2 regions of the Paenibacillus sp. AD87 genome follow, and region 2 is predicted to be linked to the other one. Evidence: riboswitches for the same ligand, from Rfam matches in the RefSeq annotation. Region 2 holds a riboswitch; the other holds the start of a gene.
The links. Region 2 has a riboswitch for thiamine pyrophosphate ahead of thiC (phosphomethylpyrimidine synthase ThiC). Riboswitches for the same ligand answer to the same signal wherever they lie in the genome.
Positions count from the first base shown of each region.

Region 1: it holds a riboswitch for thiamine pyrophosphate, as region 2 does, so the genes downstream of both, gpAD87_RS07305 (thiamine phosphate synthase) here and thiC (phosphomethylpyrimidine synthase ThiC) in region 2, are expected to answer to the same signal.

Region 1 is NZ_LXQN01000007.1:1,594,458-1,599,242, reverse strand. Features, by position in the region: gene gpAD87_RS07320 (thiazole synthase) at 1-651, opposite strand, end outside; gene thiS (sulfur carrier protein ThiS) at 655-858, opposite strand; gene thiO (glycine oxidase ThiO) at 855-2,087, opposite strand; gene gpAD87_RS07305 (thiamine phosphate synthase) at 2,093-2,686, opposite strand; TPP riboswitch at 3,001-3,110, opposite strand; gene gpAD87_RS07300 (ABC-F family ATP-binding cassette domain-containing protein) at 3,245-4,785, opposite strand, start outside.
Region 2 is NZ_LXQN01000022.1:242,088-246,872, reverse strand. Features, by position in the region: gene gpAD87_RS29265 (alpha/beta hydrolase) at 1-508, opposite strand, end outside; gene gpAD87_RS29260 (IclR family transcriptional regulator) at 867-1,610, shown strand; TPP riboswitch at 1,727-1,840, shown strand; gene thiC (phosphomethylpyrimidine synthase ThiC) at 2,200-3,987, shown strand; gene gpAD87_RS29250 (aspartate/glutamate racemase family protein) at 4,505-4,785, opposite strand, start outside.

The sequences.
Region 1 (4,785 bases), on a different contig from region 2:
CATCTTCACCGGATCTCCGGATCCGGAGACAGCCGTATTCAACAATACACCGTCAGCTCCCAGCTCCATCGCATGAGCAGCATCTTTAGGTGCTCGAAGTCCTGCATCCACAATAACAGGAACGACGGCTTGTTCAATAATAATCTCCAGATTATAGGGATTAATAATTCCTCTCCCCGCCCCTATGGGTGAAGCCCCAGGCATAACAGCATGTACGCCGAGTAGTTGCAATCGCTTGGCCAGAATAACATCGTCCGAGATATAAGGCAGTACCGTAAAGCCCTTTTCAAGCAAGATCTCGCAAGCTTTATAGGTTTCAATTGGGTCAGGTAGTAATGTGATTCCATCGCCGATAACTTCTACTTTTATCATATCACAAAGTCCTGAAGCCCGAGCTAGTTCAGCGATTCGCACAGCTTCATCTGCTGTTGCAGCACCCGCTGTATTGGGAAGCAGGGTATACCTTTTCAAGTCCAGTGTGTCCAGAAAGTGCTGTTTGTTCCGATCTTCCAGATTCAAACGCCGAACCGCGAACGTTAATACTTCCGTACCGGAGGCTTCAACCGCCTGGCTCTGCACTTCCAAGTCCGAAAATTTGCCTGTACCCAGCAGCAATCTAGACTCAAACGTATAATTTCCAATCCTCAACATAATTCAACCGCCTCCCACAAAATGTACAATTTCAATTCGGTCTCCGTCTCTTAACGCCGTCGTTTCATGATATTCCCGAGTTAAAATTTGCCGATTCAATTCAACCACGACGGTTTTTACTTGCAAATTAAATGAATGGAGCAATTTATCTACACGATTTAAGCTATCTTCAATTTGCATGATTTGTCCGTTGACAATGATGTTCACTGCAACATCTCCTTTATGTTCAAACGTTCTGGACAAAGGTCCTGAATCCCCAGTTCTTCCGAGGTTTTGCCACAAATCAAGTCAGCCATAAGGCTGGCTGTAATTGCACTAAGCAATATGCCGTTACGATAATGTCCAAAAGCAGCGAATAAACCCGGTACACTATCACAAGCCCCCACATAGGGCAATCCATCCGGAGTCGAAGGACGGACACCAGCCCACGCTCGGATAAAATGTGCTTCCTTCATGCCAGGTACCCAGTTTGTTGCAGCTGCAAGCAGCTTCTGAATGCCTTGTACCGAAACTTTCATGTCTGTTCTTCCAGGAAGGCTTGTTGCACCGATCCATACTTCTCCATTGGCTTTGGGAACAATATATATATCCTCTGCATACACCGTTTTGTCTGGCCTGTACCCGGCATGGTGGGGAGAAAACTGCACGGCTGCAATCTCCCCCTTTACTGGTAAAACAGGCGATTTCAGACCTACATGTCTCATCAATTCTTCACCATGTAACCCTGTAGCAATAATTACATTTCTCGATGTCATCGTTCCTATTGAAGTCTCGATTCCTTGCACACCGTTTACATTCGTATGCAAACGGACATCCTGTACCCCTTCCATCACCCTTGCACCCATGGCTTGAGCCGATCTGACATAAGCCTGCGTTAAGTTGACAGGAATAACCTCGCTCTCGGAAGGTCTGTAAAATGCTCCATACGTATCCCTGTTTAACCATGAAGCTTCCTGTTGGACAGCAATACGATCCCACCAAATATGTTCTGTAGATAAGGTAGACGATCTACGATCATTCTTGTAACTGCTGACCTCACTGTATGAACGAAAAGGAGTAATAAATCCATGCTGTTGCAGCCCCATTTCCACTCCGCTAAGCGAACTGATCCGTTCCTTCTGCTCATGAAGCAAAGCTCTGCTCTGCCTTGCAAGCTTTGCCATTACAGCATGAGTGAATTCCTCACTATCAGCAGCAAGCATGCCTGCGGCTGCACAGGAAGTTCCCCCAGCGATCCGCGCCCGCTCAACCAGAAGAACGTCATGGCCTCGAGTAGCGAGTTCACATGCGATGGCACAACCGATAACTCCTCCACCTACAATAATGGTTTCTGCATGAAGCTTGCCTCCAACTTCCGCTCCAACTTTACTTCCCGAAACTATTCCTGGATGATAGCCTGAACGATTCCTGCTTCGACTTCTTGCTTCCTCTCTCAAGATCTTCATCTCCTTGGTTCGGCGTACTTGTCTGAATCCGTGATCGCCTGTCGCAATGAAGCGGCAGCTACTTCCGGCTTATCGGTCGTCCAAATCGTTGAAATTACAGCGGCTCCTCTAGCACCAGCAGTTCGAATGGCAGCAATATTCTCAGGACTAATCCCGCCAATCGCGATCACGGGAATCGAAACATTAGAGCATACCTCAGCTAACGCACTTAGCCCTCTGGGTTCGCAATTCGGTTTACTATTTGAAGCATAGACATGCCCATAAAAGAGATAATCCGCTCCCTGTTCTTCTGCAACTTTTGCTTCTTCCAGAGAATGAACCGATATGCCTACGCGCAGCCGATCGACTCTCCTCAACTCATCCTTATCATAGCTGCGAGTAACTGCTTGACCCCAATGCACACCACCAATTGAAGCATGTTGATCCAGCTGATCTGAGCCATTCATAATGATACGGTTAGATGGAACACCTTTTGTTTTCAGACTTTGCGCCCAACACATCTGTTGCTCAAGAGTCAGCTTTTTTTCACGAATGTGGATATAATCGACCCACCGCCATATACCCTTAGCAATATTCAGAAAAGAGTCCAAGTCTCCTGTACCTGGTGAAACCACATGCAGTTCAAATGATCGTGTTGTTACATGTTCGTGGAAGATTACCGTCCTGTTCGCCCTCCTCTTGCGAGATTAAAGCTGTATAAAACAACAAAAAAAGCCACTCCCGTAGGGGAGTGGCCACGAATTTAAAATTCATGGATCAACTGAATGACTGTCGCATGCAATTACTCTATACATAACGCATAACAACTATAGAAACCATCCATAGTCGCAATGCTGTATACATAGAACTGCATGATTCATCTTGCAGGCAATATCGCAAAGTCGACGATAACGCTCTTGTCATTAGCTGAAACGCGCCACTTCCCTACGCTGGTATGATCCAGATCAGGTACAAAGGGTCCGGAATCGCATTCTTCCATCTCAGCCGCATCGTGCGGCCCCCCTAGTGTTCATATGAAGCTGTAGCCTATGTTACCATAGACACCTTTTTTTGTCACCGTACATTTCCATGAATTACGTTGTTCATCCATTGCTGAAGTCGTGTAGTTAACGAAGTTGCTGCTTCCGGTGCGAAGAATTTCGTAGAAACTATTGTTTATCGGACCAAGCTTCAACATCCCACGTTTTGGTTACCCAACCTTCATAAAATTCAGGTTCATGGGATACGAGCAGCACGGTACCCTTGAATTCTTGCAGGGCACGTTTCAGCTCTGCTTTAGCGGTTACATCCAAATGGTTTGTAGGCTCATCGAACAAAATCCAGTTACTTTCACGCATCAGAAGTTTACATAAACGAACCTTGGCTTGTTCTCCACCACTAAGCGCGTTAAGCGGGCGGGTGATATGCTCATTTTTTAATCCACAACGCGCGAGATGGCCCCGGACTTCATTCTGTGTCAGATGAGAAAATTCATTCCACACATCTTCGATCGGGGTAATATTACCTGCACGTACTTCCTGTTCGAAATACGCAGTTTCCAGATAGTCACCCAAGAAAGTCTTACCGCTGATTGGTGGGATTTTCCCCAAGATAGTCTTGAGCAATGTGGATTTACCTACACCGTTACATCCAACAATGGCAATTTTCTCGCCACGCTCAATCGTCATCGTCATTTTGGGCAATAATGCATATGAATATCCAATTTCAAAATCAATACCCTCAAAGACGGTTTTACTACTCGCCCGGGCATCCTTGAATTTGAATGTGGGTTTGGCCGCTTCGTCTGGACGATCAATCCGTTCAATCTTGCCGAGCTGCTTCTCACGGCTCTTGGCACGACCGGAAGTGGAAGCGCGGGCTTTGTTCCGCTGAATGAAATCTTCCTGCTTCTTGATAAACTCCTGCTGTTTCTCATATGCATCAATATGTTGCGCCTTATTCATGTCGGCCATTTCAAGGAATTTGTTATAGTTCGCTGCATAACGCGTCAACTTGGCAAATTCCAGATGATAAATAACGTTAACGACCTCATTCATAAACTCCGTATCATGCGAAATCAGAATAAACGCATACGGGTAATCTTTCAGGTAACGCGTCAGCCATTCAATGTGTTCCACATCGAGATAGTTCGTCGGCTCATCCAGCAAAAGAGCTGTGGGTTTCTCCAGTAAAAGCTTCGCAAGCAATACCTTTGTACGCTGACCGCCACTAAGCGCGGCCACATCACGATCCAGACCGATGGCGGACAAACCAAGTCCATTGGCCATCTCTTCCACTTTTACATCAATCAGATAAAAATCACCTTGCTCCAATTGTTCCTGAATGTCACCCATTTCTTCCAGTAACAATTCGAGCTTGTCCGGATCGGCGTCTGCCATCTGATCCGTGATGGACATCATTTCTTTTTCCAACTCAAGCAAGGGAAGGAACGCATCCTTAAGCACATCACGAATCGTTTTTCCAGGCGTGAGCTTGGTATGCTGATCCAGATATCCATAACGAACTTTGGGGGTCCATTCGACCTTCCCTTCGTCCTTTAACAATTTCCCGGTAAGGATGTTCATCAGTGTGGACTTGCCTACACCATTTGCACCAACAAGACCTACACGCTCTCCGGCAAGTAAACGAAAAGATACATTTTTAAATAACGTGCGGTCTCCAAAATTGTGACTCACGTTCTCTACTGACA
Region 2 (4,785 bases):
GGATAGCACCAAGCAGCTGCTGGGACTCGGCTTTGCCGCCTGTGGCGACAGCTTTGTTCACCTGTGAAGCGAAACCGTAATCGAACATCACCACATTGAAGCCAAGTTGGTGAGCATAATGGGCCAGATCATACATCGGTACCCAGGTCTCTTCACGATTCGCACCATATCCATGGCTGAATATGATGGTTTTGTTTGCATTATCATCAGCCGGAATATACCAACCCTGCATCGTTCGACTGCCGTCTGCTGCCGGGAACGTGATGTCTTGATACTTCATGTTCTTCGCCTGCATGGGATTGGAGAATACAGGCGCTACAGTTGGATTGGATAATACCCAAGCAATATAACCGTGTAGTGCAATGAAACAAAAGAGCAGAAAAAATACAACGGAGAGCAACAACGCCACGACAATATGTTTGAACCGGATCAGCCTCGGTGATAACGAAGAAGGCAGATCTGACACTTTCGTTTGCAGCGGGGCTTCGCTCTGGGATGTCGGATACATGATTGCCCCTCCTTTAAAAATCAAATGAAGATAACAACGAGACGAACAGAGCAGATAAATGATTTTTCTGACTACTTATGAAGCAAAATCTTAATTTAATATATCTTTATCGTATGTTCCAATATAGTCAAAGTCAATTGATTGAGGCCATTTGTTACGCAATTGTTATATAGTTTTGAAGATATATGGGTAACATTTCCTTAGGGTGCAAATTGCAGGGGATTCTAATTTATAAAAAGAAAATATTTACAAATATCCCTATTCCAAATGGCGCTTTTTGGTTTACAGATGAGACCGTTTCTCATATAATTTATGTAACCAAGTTTCATGTGATGAAACATGAGGAGGGCAACTTGCCATGGAAGACCGAAAGTTAACCGTCCGGGCTGTAGAACGGGCGCTGGATATATTATTGTGTTTTACAACCCGCAGTGATCTGGGACTCACGGAAATTACCAGCCAGATCGGTCTGCACAAAAGTACAGTCCATCGTCTGATGGCTACTCTGGAGGACAAGGGGTTCGTGATCCGGGATGCAGCAACGGAGAAGTATCGACTCGGCATACGCATCTGGGAACTGTCTGCCCATATGTCTCGCAGCGATGATCCGGCTATTTTGCTCCTTCCTGCGATGGAGCGGCTGAGAGACCGATTGGGTGAAACTGTGAGTTTATATCTGCGTGATGGCAGTGAGCGGATTCGAATTCAAGCCGTGCAGAGTGATCAGGCGATTCGTCGTGTAGCTCCGGTGGGCGTCAGACTTCCGTTATCCGTGGGAGCATCCAGCAAAGTGCTGATGGCTTTTGCCACCGAAGAGGACCGCGAAGATCTGATGAATGGACCGGAATGGCCCGTATTTATCGATCCCAAAGTATATTTGGCCCAGATGAAAGACATTCTGGAATACGGCTACGCAACAAGTTATGAGGAGCGTGAACCGGGAGCCGCGGCTGTATCTGTACCCATCATGGATCGGAAAGGCAACATCGCTGCTGCTCTGTCGGTATCCGGGCCTGTTAGTCGCCTTTCGCAGGAGACGTTGCATGAATACGCACCTGTGCTGAAGGAAGCAGCTACACAGATGGGACTGATGTTATCCTGATTTTATGCTCTGGAAATTAAAGGTTGTTTTTATGATTCGGTTGCGCTACTCTGTAATGGACGGCCCAACGGGGTCAGCATAATTGAATAATCTGCGGCTGAGATGCTGCAACTTGTTAACGTTACTGGGGGAGTCCGAATTGTCCGGACTGAGACGGAATCGCATGAGATTCTGGACCCTTTGCACCTGATCTGGATCATACCAGCGTAGGGAAGTAATCGGCGATACGACCACGAACACCATATAATGTGACCTATGGATGGACTCCGTTATGGAGCCTGAGTGAGGTGTGTTATTGGTGATGGACATAAGCCGGTTCCCTTGGGAACCGGCTTTTTTTATACAGTAAACAGGCGGAAGCCGGTGTCAGAGCTGTTTCTGCATAAAGAGCTGGGTGCCATTGGCGAGCATTGGGTGTAAACCTTTTGCTTCGACTGTCTGTATTAATTGAAGTGTATGTCTCTATTTTGTGTGGTATGGTCGCTCTTCCTTTTTCTATGTTGTGGATGATTTGGACCCGTGAGCAAGCATTTCAATCCAGGCAATCACCAATGAGGAGGAGACAAGAGCGATGAGCACAGGAAACCGAATGATGGGACAGGACAAGCAGGATCTGCAGTTGGCAGAGGAAAAAGGTACGACAGGACGGGTTCAGCCCTTCCCGGGCAGCCGCAAAGTATACATTCATGGCTCACGACCGGACATTGCTGTACCGGAGCGTGAAATTGCCCTTCATGACACCAATACTCCCCAAGGAGTGGAGCATAACGAACCGCTGTGTGTTTACGATACGAGCGGACCAATGACCGATCCTGGATTTCATGCCGATATCCGGGCAGGGCTGCCAGCGCTGCGCACCCGCTGGATTACGGAGCGTGAAGATGTTGAAGCCTACCAGGGACGAACGGTAAAACCGGAGGATAACGGATTGAAACCGGGAGGGAAGCGAACTGGAGCCGAGAAGTATCCGGGCTTGCGTGGTAAACCGTTACGGGGACAGGCGGGGCGCTGCGTGACCCAGATGCATTATGCACGGCAGGGAATGATCACGCCGGAGATGGAGTTCGCCGCCATTCGTGAGGGTGTGGAACCGGAGTTTGTGCGGCAGGAGCTGGCGAGTGGCAGGGCCATCCTGCCGTCGAACATTAATCACCCGGAGAGTGAGCCGATGCTGATCGGGCGTCATTTTCATGTGAAGATCAATGCGAACATCGGAAACTCTGCGGTATCCTCCTCCATCGAGGAAGAGGTGGAGAAGATGACTTGGGCCGTACGCTGGGGATCGGATACGGTGATGGATCTTTCCACAGGCAAGGACATTCATACGACCCGCGAATGGATCATCCGCAATTCACCTGTACCGATTGGAACAGTTCCGCTCTATCAGGCGCTGGAGAAGGTCAATGGAGAAGCCGAAGCGCTGACCTGGGAGTTGTATCGTGACACGCTCATAGAGCAGGCAGAGCAGGGTGTGGACTACTTTACGATCCATGCAGGTGTGCTGCTGAGATATATTCCGCTGACCGCCAAACGTATGACGGGCATTGTGTCACGGGGCGGGTCCATCATGGCAGCATGGTGCCTTGCGCATCATCAAGAGAATTTTTTGTATACCCATTTTGAAGAAATCTGCGAGATTATGAAAAGGTATGATGTGGCGTTCTCGCTGGGAGACGGACTGCGCCCAGGAAGCATCTATGATGCCAATGATGAAGCCCAGATGGCGGAACTGGCTACGCTTGGAGAACTAACACAAATCGCCTGGAAGCATGATGTGCAGGTGATGATTGAAGGTCCTGGACATGTGCCGATGCACAAGATCAAGGAGAATGTCGATCTGCAAATGGAGATTTGCAAGGAGGCGCCGTTCTATACGTTGGGACCGCTGACGACCGATATCGCCCCAGGATATGACCATATTACCTCGGCGATTGGGGCGGCGATGATCGGCTGGTTCGGCACGTCGATGCTCTGTTATGTTACGCCAAAAGAACATCTGGGCCTGCCCAATAAGGATGATGTGCGGGAAGGCGTTATCGCCTACAAGATCGCTGCTCATGCCGCTGATCTGGCGAAAGGTTACCCACGTGCCCAGCGGCGGGACGATGCGCTGTCCAAGGCACGGTTTGAGTTCCGCTGGAGGGATCAGTTCAACCTGTCACTGGACCCGGAACGTGCGCTGTCCTACCATGATGAGACGTTGCCGGCAGAAGGGGCTAAGGAAGCCCATTTCTGCTCCATGTGCGGCCCTAAGTTCTGTAGCATGCGTATTACGCAGGATATTCGTGCTTTTGCGGCAGACAACGGCTTGTCCGAGAATGAGGCTGTGGCCGCGGGTATGTTGGAAAAGGCTGAGGAATACCGGACACGCTCTTAAGCGTCGTTACAGCGCAATCTGGGCGGCCTGACATGGTGAAAAGCCGTTCCTCTCCGTGATTGCGGAGAGGAACGGCCTCTTACTTGGTATGCGGTGCGCACACTTAACTTCGAAGGACAAGGATAACGACACAACATATTTTATCAGTTGTAGGTTGATTGTCTCGCAGATGTTTAATAAAATGAATATAAGTAAAAACAAATAAGAGTAGCCAGGCCAATGGCTACTCCTGCACAGCATTTGCGGTAGGTATTCCTCCAAGTGCAGCATAATTCAGACGAAGTGACCCGTCAGGCCGTCAACCTGTGGCGGGTCACTTCTTTTTACGGTCGATGTATGTCAGGAGCGCAATAATTAACATTGCGAACACGATTACGTCGTTGAAAGAGAAGTTCATAGGATCACCTCCCACCGGAGGCAACCTATTTCCCACCACAAATTGGCTGTACAAAATAATTATACCATTCGAAAGTCTCTCATTTGAGAGTCTTTTTATTTTGCTTCATGAGTTCAACGCTCAACACCGCTTCAAGCTCAACTTCTTCTCCAAATACGCCGCAAGCCTTGCCAGAGGGCTATAGATCGTTATGCCTGTGTCTGCTGTGACCCGTGCTGCTGCGGGAGCCATCGACAGTTGAGCTGCGACTACCGTGTTATCCGGGAACTGCTCAGCAAGTTGTTGTAACCCGGTGCTCACTGCTGTAAGATAACCTTCCTTTTCGCCTCGCATAATTAACTCGAATGTGCCCGGGATCAGTACTGCTTCAGTCTTTATGGTCACGGCCTCATGTCGCTGCT